DNA from 2 places in the Ruminiclostridium josui JCM 17888 genome. Region 1 is predicted to be linked to the other one. Evidence: riboswitches for the same ligand, from Rfam matches in the RefSeq annotation. Region 1 holds a riboswitch; the other holds the start of a gene.
The links. Region 1 has a riboswitch for thiamine pyrophosphate ahead of thiD (bifunctional hydroxymethylpyrimidine kinase/phosphomethylpyrimidine kinase). Riboswitches for the same ligand answer to the same signal wherever they lie in the genome.

Region 1 (7,414 bases):
TTCATTTTACTAATAGCATCAATAATAGCAATATGATAGCTGCCCGTACCTTTATGTCCTGCGGCTTCAAAAGCAATTTCTCCCGCTATTCCCATTACCGTCACTCCTGCCACAGCAGCTTTGAAATAATCTCTTTCTGCCCCGCAAAATGAGCCAACCAAAGCAGTAGTCATACACCCCGTTCCCGTAACATTTGACAGCATTCTATGTCCATTGGAGATAGTTATAAGATTTTTACCGTCTGAAATTACATCAACAGCTCCGGTTACTGCTACAATACATCCGAGCTTTTCAGCGGCTTTTTTTGCAACGGTGGTAGCGTCATTGGATTCAATATCAGCAGCTGATGCATCAACACCTTTTGTTGTTGCATTAAGTCCGGCTATGTATGATACCTCAGACAAATTTCCTCGCAAAACATTTATTTTTACTGTATTTAAAATAGTTCTTGTGACTTCATTTCTTAATGTTGAGGCCCCTGCCCCCACAGGATCAAATATAACGGGAATCCCCTTCTCATTTGCTTTTTTGCCGGATACTAGCATTGATTCCACAGTTCTTTTGTTTAATGTCCCTATATTTATTACAAGTGCGGAAGAAATGGATGTGATATCCGCAGCCTCATTAATATCATCTGCCATTATAGGTGATGCACCTATTGCTAGAACAACATTTGCACAATCATTTACGGTTACATAATTTGTAATATTATGAATAAGGGGCTTTTTATTTCTGACATCAGCAATTAAGTTTGCTATTTGCTTTGTATAATCACTCATAATTGGTCTCCTTTACTATTTCTCTGTTACAAACTCCACCTTTTCACCGGCTAAAATCTTATTTGTAGTCCTCATAGCACACATTTTTCCGCACATTGAGCAAGTATGTCTGTCAGCTGGAGGTGTGCTTTCAAAATATGCTCTTGCCTTATCTTCGTCAATAGCATATGAGAACATTTCTTCCCAGTCAATTCGTCGTCTGGCATCGCTCATTTTGTTATCAATTTCACGTGCATTGGGTATTCCCTTAGCAATATCGGCAGCATGAGCAGCAATTTTCGAAGCAACAATTCCTTCTTTTACATCCGAAAGGTCAGGTAATCTTAAATGCTCTGCAGGAGTTACATAACACAAGAAATCTGCACCGTTTGCAGCTGCAATTGCTCCGCCAATTGCCGAAGTAATATGGTCATAGCCCGGTGCTATGTCAGTTACCAAAGGCCCTAGTACATAGAAAGGTGCTCCGTGGCACAGTCTCTTCTGAATAGTCATATTTGCGGCTATTTCATTAATAGCCATATGACCTGGTCCTTCAACCATCACCTGTACATCCTTTTCCCATGCACGTTTTGTAAGGTTACCCAGTTCTATAAGTTCACTTAACTGTCCTGCATCTGAACTATCGTTGATACTGCCTGGTCTCAATGCATCTCCAAGACTAATTGTTACATCATATTCCCTAAGAATTTCAAGGAAATCATCATAATATTCATAAAAAGGATTTTCATTTCCAGTCATTTCCATCCACGCAAAAAGAAGGGAACCTCCTCTTGAAACAATGTTAGTAAGCCTCTTTGAGCGTTTGAAGCACTCAACAGCACGTTTATTTATTCCTGCATGGATTGTCATAAAGTCCACACCTTCTGCAGCATGAGCCTCAACAACTTTCAAAAAGTCCGAAGCCTTAATATCCATTAAGTCCTTTTCAAGATAGCCTATTGCATCATACATGGGAACTGTTCCTATCATGGCAGGAGAACGCTTAATAAGCTCTTTGCGGAAAGTGTTTGTCTTACCGTAATTACTAAGGTCCATTATGGCTTCAACGCCAAATTTAATTGACATATCAACCTTTTCCATTTCTTTTGTGTAGTCAGGACAGTCTCCTGATATACCCAGGTTTACATTGATTTTTGTTCTAAGCCCCTGACCTATTCCCTCTGGGCTCAAGGACTTGTGGTTTATATTTGCCGGAATGGCTATTTTACCCTCACCAACAAGCTCACGAAGCTTGTTTTCGTCCATTGACTCCTTTTTAGCAACAATCCTCATTTCATTTGTAATAATACCTTTTTTTGCCGCTTCCATCTGCGTTTTGTAATTCATAGTAACCTCCAATAATCCAATCCGTTTTTATAAACTCCATATAAATGATTTGTGGGGCCATGCCCCTTTCCGATTTCAAGTGAATGCTCAATTGCCATTGTGACAAATGCTTTTGCCTTTTCAACCGCTGCTGGAAAGGACAGTCCCAAAGCAAGGTTTGAGGCTATGGCAGAGGATAATGTACACCCTGTTCCGTGAGTATTTTTTGTCTGGATTCTTTTTGTTGAATATATGTAAAATTCTTTTCCGTCAAAAAGTATGTCTAATGCGTCTCCGTCCAAATGTCCTCCTTTTAGAAGAACACTGTCCGCACCCATTTCATATATTCTAAGAGCCGCCTTTTTCATATCCTCTACGGTAGTTATCTCTATTCCGGTTATTGCCTCAGCCTCCGGAATATTTGGAGTTAGTATGCCTGCCAAAGGTATCAACCTTTTTATAAAAAACTCCAAAGAGTCTTCTTTCATTAATGCATGACCGCCTTTTGCAATCATTACAGGATCAATAACCACATTTACAGGCTTATACTTTTCCAATTTTTCAGCAACCGCTTCCATACACTCCTTACCTGACAGCATACCTATTTTTACAGCATCAGGTATTATGTCCTCAAAAACTGCATCCATCTGCTTTTTAATCATATCAGGGGTTATATCCTGAATATCAATAACTCTACAGGTATTCTCTGCTACCACTGAAACAATAACACTCATTCCATAGACACCATTAGCAGCAAAAGTTTTTAAATCTGCCTGAACTCCTGCTCCTCCACTGCAATCAGACCCGGCAATAGTCAATACTTTTTTCATTAATTGCTACACCTCCTTAATATAACAGGGGTATTTATTCACTTGACCTTTGACAAAGTAAAAGACACATAAAAAGTGCCCTCCAGCAGGAAAGCACATTTAAACCTTTACCATAAATAATCTTCTTTGCTTCCCTACACCGGTATTAACCGACAGGTTCCAAGGGTCAGGTTTTACCTTCTCAACCAAAATTGGTCCCCCCACAAGTCACAACTATTATATTTTAATAATAAAAAAACGCTCACCCTTGTAAGGTAAGCGACTTTATCAAAATTTATTTTAAAAATTTTCTGATAATATTTTGCTTCCCTACACCGGTGTTAACCGACAGGTTCCAAGGGTCAGGTTTTACCTTCTCAACCAAAATGGTCCCCCCGCAACTAGTACTATTGAATTTTATCACAATATAACAAAAGGGTAAAGAACTAATTTCCCTTTTCAAATTGTGTTAAGTTAAGTATTATTTTTTATAAATCCTGCAATATCATTTATAACATATTGAGGAATATTTCCATTTACATAATATTCAGCAGGAGTGGATTGTCCTTCTCCCTCCATATACATATGATTTAGTTTGGGATAAAACTTGAATTCTGCATTTGATTTACCTTCAAAAGCTTTTTTCCATCCCTCATAGTCTGTTTGGGGATTAACCTGATAATCTCTTTCACCCTGCAGCACAAGTATTGGTTTTTCTATTTGCCTAGCTGTTCCAATAACATCATAGTTTTTCATATCATAGAAGTAATATGGCATACCAAGGCTATACCCTTTTGGAGGATTTTCCGGATTAAAACTCTTGTCCTGTATCAAAGCAACCTGTTCCTTTGCAGCCTCAGCCTGCTCCTTAGTTGCCATACCCAAATCTGCAAGATATTTATATTGCTCCGGCAAAAGTTCATACAATGGTCTGGAACATCCGCTCATTATGATTCCGGCTTTGAATATACCTGTTTTGTCTCTGTCAAGTATCCTCGGCAAATCATATCCACCTTCACTGTGGCCCAGTACAGTAATATTTGAAGCATCTATACTATCTATTGATTTTAGATACTTTGCAGCAGCAAAAGCGTCCTCTTCAAATTCCTCCACCATGGTCAGTTTCGGTAATAGCTGCGTTCTAACGCCATATTCCAAAGTTCTTTTTTCGTATCTCAAAACTGCCACTCCTTGACTTGCAAGACCTACAGCCAAATCTCTAAACGGCTTTAGTGGTCCTACAGTTTCATCTCTGTCATTAGGGCCTGAACCATGTACCAGAATAAGTGCCGGAAACGGGCCTTTACCCTTTGGGATTGTCAGCGTACCGGGAAGTTTCCATTCTCCCTCTCCTATTGTTGCCTCTTTTTCGATATAGTTTGCAGAATTATCGTATGAAGGTTTGGAATATGTAATTTGTGACGAATCAGCTGCCTGATTAAATTCATCTATTTTTCCGTTATAGTCAAATCTGAATATAAAATTGTATTTGGCCTGCTGAGCTGTAAATGGTATAAAAACATTCTGATGTACAGTGTTTTTTGATATAGTCATGGTTTTAACGTCAGGCTCAACAACTGAAAATACAGGAGCCAATGTAGAATTTAGAAATTCTGTTGTCACATACTTTGAAAAACTTTTGCTAAGTAGAATTGATGTATCTCCAGTCTTTCCTGCTTTAACCAAGTCTATGAACTTTGCCGAAATGAGTTTAATATAATCATCGCCTGTAAGCTTAAGCCCCAGCTGGGAATTCAAAACACTTAATGGTAGAATTGTTCTTCCTTCTTGAACCTTAACTTTTTCTTTTAAAACCTTTGTTTTTCCGTTTAATATAGCATCACAACGGTTAATAAAAAGTTTTAATTCATTGCTACCCAGCTTGATTGTAGTAATTTGCTTTTTAGCATCCCAGGAAACCTGTCCACCCAAGGTCTCACAAATAAACTTGACAGGTACATATATATCCTCTGAAGCCAACTGGCTGTTCTCTTGGGCAGCATACGCAACTGTTCCGCCCAGCATCAGAATTATCAGCATTAAGCTTATTAGCTTTATAAAATTCCTCATTGCTCCTCCTCCATTTATTGTAATTTCAAACTTAATTATACACTATAAACTATATCAATTTGAATAAATTTAAAGGCACAGCAGATAAATAATTACTTATTTTCCACTATGCCCTCTTTAAATATAATTATATAATTCATTCTCTGCATTTTTTACATAATCCATAGAACTGTACTCTGTGGTCTTTTACCAAAAAGCCATTTTTTCTAAGAATCTCTTCTTCCAGATTATCTAACAAGTCTTCCTCAACTTCTGAAACACAACCGCAGGAACTGCAAATAAGATGATGATGTCTGTGATCTTCATTGGGCTTAACCAGCTCATATCTGCTAAAACCGTCATCAAAATCAAGCTTATGAACAAGATTGAGCTTATCTAGCAAAATCATAGTTCTGTACACTGTTGCAAGGCCAATTTCAGGATGCTTGGCTTTAACTAGATTGAACAGCTCCTCAGTACTTACATGTTGTCCGGAACACTGAACCAATGTATCAAGGATTGCTGCTCTCTGCCCTGTAAATTTATATCCGCATTCCTTCAATTTTTCTTTTAATAAGCCGCTATCGCCAGTATTCAAAAGGTAGTCCTCCTTCAACTATTTTTGCAGGTTTTCCACAATGAACATCCTTTGCAATTTTCACATCCCCGCTTTTCTATAAATATTTTACCACATCTAGGGCATTTTGTACTTTCTTTTTTATCTGAATTATACTCAAACCGATAATTACACTGGCTGCACACAACTAACATAATTTAAGCCTCCTTGTCAGACTATTATCTGAGCCAGAATTCCACCTACTAAAAATGCTATAGCAAAGCTGCCGAGCCAGATTGCAGTTGCCTCCAACTTTGACCTCTCCTTAAATATCATAATAATCGAGGCTACACATGGTACAAATAGGGTAATTGTGATAAGTGCCACCAACATTTGAGGATTAGTCAAAACCATGTGACTTAATCCTGCCGCTCCGAAGTCTCTTCTAATAATTCCCATTATGAATACTACTGATGCCTGTTCAGGCAGTTTAAGCCACTGAACCGTCAAAGGTGATATGGCACTTTCTATCCTTCCAAGCAATCCTGTATACTGTAATACCGTTATTAGAACCGCACCAAGGGCAAATATTGGTGTAGCCTCTATAAGGAAGACTTTTGCCTTTACAAATGTCTTTTTCATAACATTCTTAAACTGAGGCAACCTTATTTGCGGTAAGTCTATAAATAACTGTGTAGATTCCCCCGGCAGGATTTTATTCATTAGAACTCCTGAAATACCGAATATTAAAATCAATAATACCGTATAAGCTATTATATATTTCATTCCCAAAGGCGTCAGTAATCCTATAATTACACCAAACTGTGCAGAACATGGAATGGTCAGTCCCAATAGAAAAGTAGCAATTACACGCTCTCTTCTTGAGCCCAAAAGACGTGTGGTCATTGTTGCCATGGTTATACAACCGAAGCCTAATATAAGAGGTATTATTGCCCTTCCGTTAAGGCCAACCTTTGAAAGGGTCTTGTCTGAAAGTACTGCAATTCTAGGCAAGAAACCAGAGTCCTCAAGAATTGACATGAGCATGTAAAATCCTATAGTCAAAGGCAACAGCAATCCTAATATATAGATTACTGTCATTGTTAACAATCCGTAATCGCCTATCAACAAACTTCCGATAAATGAATTTTTAGGGATAAAACTTAAAATTGATTCAATAAAAGGTTTATAATATCCTTCCATTAATGTTCCTTCTGTAAAATCAACAACTGTCTGTGCTACAAAAACTCCTATGAACCAGAACATACCTGCCATTATTGCCAACAACATAGGTATACCTGTAATAGGCTTTAGCAAAAGTCTTCCAATGGTAGTTCCCAAACTTACTCCGTTATATGAATCAGAAAGAACGCTTTCCAGAATTTTGTCTACTCTTTTCCGCCTATTTTTATAAATCTCTTCCCGTTTACCCGCAGTGGGCATACCCTTTCTTTGTGAAATTACTTCATCGTCCTCCAAGAGCATCAATGCTTCTGCTTCTGTTATTTCATTAAGGTCATAATTGCTCAAAAGCTCTTGAACACCTTCCGTTTTTATACCTACTCTGGCACTGTCTATCTTCTGCTTAACTTCATTTATGCCAATGCCTTTGAGTGCGGAAGTAGCAACAACTTCCACCCCTAATTGTCTGGACAGTTCTTTCGTATCTACTTTAATGCCATTTTTAGCCGCCTCGTCAATAAGGTTCACTGCAACAATTACTTTTTTACCCATGTCAATAAGTTGCTGTGTCAAAAAGATATCCCTTTGCATATGAACGGCATCAATTACATTTAACACCAGGTCTCCGTTAATTATTACGTCTCTGGCAACTCTTTCCTCATCATTAAATGAGGATACACCATATATTCCGGGTGTATCCTCTACTATATAATCTCCATAACGCCCGGTGCTTA
Region 2 (7,414 bases), 150 kb from region 1:
TGTCTCTAGCTCAGCTAGTTTTGTATTTTTCAGATTGGCTCTAGAACCTGCTTCATCTATTACATCTATTGCTTTGTCAGGCAAAAGTCTGTCGGTAATATACCTCTCAGAATAATTTACTGCGGCCTTTACTATCTCATCACTTATTTTAACCCTGTGATATTGCTCATAGTAGTGTTTAATACCTTTTAAAATTTCTATGCTTTCCTCAATGGATGGTTCATCAACAATTATAGGTTGAAATCTCCTTTCCAAAGCAGTGTCTTTTTCTATATGCTTTCTATATTCATTCAGAGTTGTAGCCCCAATTACCTGAATCTCACCTCTGGATAATGCAGGCTTTAAAATATTGGCAGCATTCATTGCACCTTCAGCTTCACCGGCGCCCATTATATTATGAAGTTCATCTATTACAAGAATTATATTTCCAAAGGATTTAGCTTCTTCTATTATTCCCTTCATTCTGCTTTCAAACTGTCCTCTGAACTGTGTTCCCGCAACAACGCTAGTCATATCCAGAAGATAAACCTCAGAATTCTGAATTTTTACAGGAACTGTTTTTTCAGCAATTCTTATTGCTAGTCCTTCTGCAATAGCAGTTTTACCTACACCGGGTTCTCCTATTAAAACAGGATTATTTTTAGTTCTTCTGTTCAATATCTGAATAACTCTTTCAATTTCACGACTTCTACCTATAATCTTATCTATGCTTCCTTCTTTAGCCTTGTCTATAAGATTTGTTCCATACATCTCAAGATATTTCTTCTTTTTACCAGCCTTTTTATCCTGAGCCTTTGTTTTAGTAGAATTTTTATCTTTATCATCCCCATCTTTATCCTGACCCATTGGGTGGAAGCTCTTTGAATTACTTTCTTCAACGTCATTTGCCTTTGGAAATGCCTTATTCAATATACTAAAAAAGGGATTTGCCTGATTAATGTTTTCAGGGTCTACCTGCATTGCTTCCATTATTTCAGATCCATCCATCTCTTCAAGCATATCTCCTACTTGTTTACTTATATTATCAAGCTCATATTCTGTCATACCGGTTTGTGACAGCAATTGATCTATGGGCTGTAAATTCTGCTTTTTTGCACAACTAACACACAAGCCTTCCTGAATCTGCTTCCCGTCTATAATTTTTGTTACAAACACTACTGCAATATTTTTATTACAAATGGAACATTTTATCATTTAATCACCTCTTCTTATAATTCCAGTATATTCCCTCTAATTTATATACTATATTATTTCCATAAATGTCCAATATTTTATTATTATACTGCTTTTTTAATCTATACTAGTTTTTTACTAGTATAACACAAGTATTTTTTGAGGTCTAACCGATTTGCTTTATTTTTTAATTTTTGCATTATATAGTCCGTAGTTTAGATGACGAAAAAACCTGAATTATAGTCCTTATATCTAATCTATACGACAATAATTCAGGTTTATTGATGCTATAATTATAACCATTTCTATTTAGAAATAAGTACATTTTTTAACAATTTATTATGCAAAGAATTTAAATATAGTTGTTATAAATGCTCCGATTATTGCTGACACAGGGATTGTAAATATCCAAGCATATACTATATTTCTTGCTAGTGCCCATTTTACAGCAGATAATCTTTTAGAAGCTCCAACACCCATTATTGATGTTGATATAACATGTGTTGTACTTACAGGTGCTCCAAAATGAGTCATTGTTTCAATAACGATTGCTGCACCAGTTTCGGCTGCAAAACCGCCAATTGGCTGAAGCCTTATCATATTAACACCTATTGTCTTAATAATTTTCCAACCGCCTATTGATGTACCAAGTGCCATTGAAATAGCACATGCAAGCATAACCCAAGGTTGAACTTCTGTATGGCCATTATTTAAATTTGCACCTACCAATGCCAGTGTTATTATTCCCATAGACTTCTGAGCATCATTATTTCCGTGAGAATATGCCATAAATGCTGCTGAAAGTATTTGCAATTTAGAGAACCATTTGTTTACAAATCTTTGAGAAAAAGGACGGAGTATCTTGTATAGAAACGACATAAATACAAAGCCTATTACAAAACCTATTATCGGAGATGTTACTAAAGGTATAACAACCTTGTCCAGTACTCCTTGCCATTTTACTATACTTAACCCGCCTGAATACGCTATTGATGATCCTACAAGAGCACCTATCAACGCATGTGATGAACTACTGGGTATACCAAAATACCATGTAATTAAATCCCATATTATTGAAGCTATTAAAGTTGCTATAATTACATATTGCACTTTAATCATGCTACCATCAACCAAACCATTGGTGATAGTATGTGCTACCTTACTGCTCATTAATGCACCTACAAAATTAAGTACTGCAGACATCAATATTGCTGTACGAGGAGATAAAACTCTTGTTGAAACTGAAGTAGCGATAGAATTTGCGGTATCGTGGAATCCGTTAATAAAATCAAATCCTAGTGCCAGTACAACAACTACGACTAATGAAACACTAAGCATTTTTCATAACAACCCCTTCTACTATATTCGCAACATCTTCGCAAGCATCTATTGTATTTTCAAGAAGTTCAAATATTTCTTTCCACTTTATAACTTCTACTGCATCATGCTCAGTTATAAACAGATTTGCCATTGCATCTCTAAAAATAGTATCTGCTTCATCTTCAACATTGTTTACTTCAATTATTTTATTCTGGAGTTGTTTACTCTTCTTCATATTTTTCATTTCAATCATTACATTTTTCAGCTCGCTTGTTGCTCTGACAATCAATTTTGTCATGGTAACAGCTTCAGGTTTTACTGTCTTGACATTATACATGCTAAATCTGTGTGCAGCAGTTTCAATGTCATCTGTAATGTTATCCAGTTCTTTTGCTATTGTAAAAATATCTTCACGATCAATGGGGGTAATAAAAGATTGGTTAAGCTCATTTAAAATTTTATGGACATTACTATCGCATGCATGCTCAGTACCTTCAATAGTTGAGATCTTTTCATTTACATTAACATAGTTTGTAGCTAAATCCTCAAGAAGTGATGCTGCTTTGCAGATAATCTCACATGTCTCAATAAAATAGTCAAAAAATTTCTCTTCCTTAGGTGTAATTCTAAACATTTATAAACTACCTTCTTTCGACAAAATATAACATATTTACTATTTAATTATATAGCAATGCAAAATTATTTACAACAAAGTTAACATAGAATTAACAAACCTTCTTAGTATTTACTACAGTTGTATATATAATGTAATTTTTATTTATATATTTTTATTATATTATTTTTTATAAACAAGCCTTCTCTTTTGGGTAATAATAAAAAAATATTTCCAAAGACAAGTGCGTCAAAGTACTTGCCCTTGAAAATATTTAGGTAAATTCAAATTACTTACTATCTAAAATTTTGCTAAGGTATTGTCCTGTATATGATTCTTTTACTTTTGCAACTTCTTCGGGGGTACCCTGCGCAATAATGGTACCTCCTTTGTCGCCGCCCTCAGGCCCAAGATCAATTATATAGTCAGAAGTTTTTATAACATCAAGATTGTGTTCAATAACTACTATAGAATTACCTGCATCTACCAATCTTTGAAGGATATCTATCAACCTGTGGACATCAGCTACATGAAGACCGGTTGTAGGTTCGTCCAAAATATACAGTGTATTTCCCGTACTTCTCTTGGATAACTCAGTAGCAAGCTTTACTCTCTGAGCTTCGCCTCCTGACAAAGTTGTAGAAGGTTGACCAACCTTCACATACCCCAATCCTACATCATATAATGTCTGCAATTTTCTCTGTATTTTTGGAATATTCTTAAAAAATTCCAGGGCATCTTCTATTGTCATATTAAGTACATCTGATATGCTTTTACCTTTGTACTTAACCTCAAGTGTCTCCCTGTTATACCTTTTCCCCTTACAAACCTCACATGGTACATATACATCAGGAAGAAAATGCATCTCAATCTTTATAATTCCATCTCCACTGCAGGCTTCACACCTGCCACCTTTTATATTAAAGCTGAATCTTCCAGTTTTATATCCCTTCATTTTTGCTTCATTGGTGGAAGCATATACCTCCCTTATAAGATCGAATACCCCTGTATAGGTTGCCGGATTTGACCTTGGAGTTCTTCCAATTGGTGATTGGTCAATATTTATAACCTTATCAATATTTTTTATACCTTTTATTTTTCCATGATTACCCGGTCTGGTTTTAGCTCTGTATAACTGACTGGCAAGGCTGTTATACAAAATCTCATTTATCAATGTGCTTTTTCCTGAACCAGAAACACCTGTAACAGAAGTCAACACTCCAAGTGGAATTTTTACATTAATGTTTTTTAAATTGTTCTGCTTTGCACCTACAATTTCAAGCCATTTCCCATTTGGCTTTCTTCTAACCTGTGGAACTTCTATTTTTTTACGTCCGCTTAAATATTGTCCTGTCAGGGAATCCTCACATTTCAGTATATCCTCCAGTTTTCCCTCTGCAACAACATGTCCGCCGTGGATTCCAGCTCCGGGGCCCATGTCAATGATATGATCTGCTGCATACATGGTATCTTCGTCATGTTCTACAACAATAAGTGTATTTCCAAGGTTCCTAAGCCGCTCTAAGGTTTTAAGAAGCTTTTCATTATCTCTTTGGTGCAATCCGATACTTGGCTCATCCAAAATATAAAGCACTCCCATTAAGCCAGAGCCTATCTGAGTGGCTAACCTTATTCTCTGTGCTTCACCTCCGGATAAAGTACCAGCCGGTCTTGAAAGTGTAAGATAGTCTAGACCAACATCAACAAGAAAGCCTATTCTTGCCTCAATCTCTTTTAAAATCTGGCTTGCTACCATCTTATCTCTTTCACTAAGCTCGAGATTGTCAAAAAAATCTTTTATATCTGCTACAGCCATGGAAGATACTTCGTGTATATTTTTACCTCCTACTGTAACCGCAAGACTTTCAGGTTTTAATCTGGCACCTTTACAATCCGGACACAGATTATGGCTCATGAACTGCTCATAATACTGTTTCATGCCTTCTGACTGGGTTTCGTGGTAACGGCGTTCAATAGAATTGATAATTCCTTCGAATTCAGCCATATAAGATCCTTTGCCGTATTCTCTTTCGTAATCTACTTTTATTTTTTCGCCTTTTGTCCCGTAAAGTACTATATCTACTACTTTCCCTGGAAGCTTATTAAACGGAGTGTCCAAATCAAAATTATAATGCTTCGCCAATGCGTTGAACAACATCCTAGCATATGCATCCTCGCTCTCGATATTCCAGCCTGTGACATTAATTGCACCATTTGTAAGTGACAAGGATCTGTCAGGTATAACAAGATCAGGGTCTACCTTCAGAAGAGTTCCCAAGCCGGTACATGTCTGGCATGCTCCAAAAGGATTGTTGAAGGAAAACATCCTTGGTACAAGTTCTTCTATGCTAATTCCACAATCGCTGCATGCAAAGTTCTGGCTAAACAGTATATCTTCTTTCCCCACTACATCAACAATTACTATCCCCCCGCTTAAGCGAAGTACTGTTTCCAATGAATCAGTAAGTCTTTTCCGAATATCACCACGGACTACAAGTCTGTCAACAACTATCTCAATATTATGTTTTTTGTTTTTATCTAATTTAATCTCATCATTTATGTCTACTATTTCCCCGTCCACACGCAATCTCACGAAACCATCTTTTTTAGCATCCTCTATAAGCTTATGGTATTCTCCTTTTCTACCTCTTACAACAGGAGCAAGCAACTGTATTCTGGTTCCTTCTTCAAAAAATATTATCTGATCTACCATCTGGTCAACAGTTTGCTGAGAAATCTCCTTGCCACACTTGGGACAATGGGGAATTCCTATCCTTGAGTACAAAAGTCTAAGGTAATCGTGAATTTCCGTTACTGTTCCTACAGTAGATCTTGGGTTTCTGCTGGTTGTCTTTTGGTCAATTGATATTGCCGGAGACAACCCGTCTATATAGTCTACATCTGGCTTGTCCATCTGACCTAGGAACTGCCTTGCGTAGGATGATAATGATTCAACATACCTTCTCTGGCCTTCAGCATAAATAGTATCAAAAGCAAGAGAAGACTTACCTGAACCGCTTAATCCGGTTATGACAACAAATTTATCTCTTGGTATTTCAACATCAACATTTTTTAGGTTATGCTCACGTGCACCTTTTATAAAAATATTATCTCTAATCATACAATACACCTTTTTCTACAAATGTTATATTTTAACTTTATGGTTAATTATATCCTTAATGAATTATACCGCTTTTACTATTATATCAAATCCCAAAATAAATGCAAACATTTGTTCGATATTTGTCAATATTTTTCATAATAATAAGCCGAATTTTTATGTTGCTACTTTTTTAACTATCTGTTATAATTTCTTTGGTCAAAATTGAATATTAAAGGGGAGCTGGAAAATAATCCGGCTGAGATAAGTATGTTTTACTTAAAACCCATGTACCTGATCTGGGTAATGCCAGCGTAGGAATTTTGTTTTGTCATACTCTGCGTTTTCAATCAGGTATGGCATTTTTTATTTGCTAATCTTTTAAGCATAAGGAGTTCTAAAACATATTACACTGAGGAAGGAATTATATATTTATGAAAACAATGTCTAACCGAATATTGGTGGAGGCAGGAGTTTTAATTGCTCTTGCACAGATTCTGAGTTTTATTAAATATGAAATGCCCTATGGTGGCTCTGTAACACTGGGAAGTATGGTACCTATAATTATTTTTGCAATTCGTTGGGGTACAAAACGAGGTATTATTGTAGGTCTTGTTTACGGTTTTCTGCAGTTTGCTCTTGGAACTAAATTTTCATATCATCCACTTGGTATATTTCTTGACTATATTTTTGCTTATGGCTGCCTTGGTCTTGCCGGAATATTTAAAAAAAATTTGTTTGCCATAATTTCAAGTACTGCTTTGGCAATGATTGGCAGATTTGCATTTCACTTTCTTTCCGGTATTATTCTATGGTATACATATGCTCCTGAGGGAATGAACATCTACCTTTATTCTATTATTTATAACGCTCAGTACATGGTTCCTGAATTTATAATAACATCTGTTATTTTGTGTGCTCTTTATAAACCATTAGGAAAATATATTAACAGGCAGAGCAGCCTTTAGCCTGTTTGAATAATTGATACTATAGCAAAAAAGATGATCCTTTTTACCGAATCATCTTTTTTGCTATTTATGTTTTATTTATGTTTAATGTGAGCTACAGCTACAGTATAATGCATATTAATCCGCCACTGCCCTCATTTATTATTTTCTGCAAGGTTTCCTGAAGTTTGAGCTGTGCATCCTCCGGCATTCTAAAAAGCTTGTTCTGCAAGCCTTCATTTACGAGTTCATGGAGAGACT

Region 2: another riboswitch for thiamine pyrophosphate. It lies ahead of thiT (energy-coupled thiamine transporter ThiT); the one in region 1 lies ahead of thiD (bifunctional hydroxymethylpyrimidine kinase/phosphomethylpyrimidine kinase).

The regions. Positions count from the first base shown of each region.
Region 1 covers NZ_JAGE01000001.1:134,164-141,577, forward strand. Annotated here, with positions in the region: gene thiM (hydroxyethylthiazole kinase) at 1-779, opposite strand, end outside; gene thiC (phosphomethylpyrimidine synthase ThiC) at 795-2,105, opposite strand; gene thiD (bifunctional hydroxymethylpyrimidine kinase/phosphomethylpyrimidine kinase) at 2,102-2,914, opposite strand; TPP riboswitch at 3,028-3,126, opposite strand; TPP riboswitch at 3,203-3,300, opposite strand; gene K412_RS0100645 (alpha/beta hydrolase family protein) at 3,368-4,963, opposite strand; gene K412_RS0100650 (Fur family transcriptional regulator) at 5,100-5,540, opposite strand; gene feoB (ferrous iron transport protein B) at 5,730-7,414, opposite strand, start outside.
Region 2 covers NZ_JAGE01000001.1:287,518-294,931, forward strand. Annotated here, with positions in the region: gene K412_RS0101390 (ATP-dependent Clp protease ATP-binding subunit) at 1-1,194, opposite strand, end outside; gene K412_RS0101395 (inorganic phosphate transporter) at 1,513-2,511, opposite strand; gene K412_RS0101400 (DUF47 domain-containing protein) at 2,504-3,127, opposite strand; gene uvrA (excinuclease ABC subunit UvrA) at 3,396-6,227, opposite strand; TPP riboswitch at 6,434-6,544, shown strand; gene thiT (energy-coupled thiamine transporter ThiT) at 6,641-7,174, shown strand; partial or broken gene K412_RS0101415 (sporulation stage IV protein A) at 7,275-7,414, opposite strand, start outside.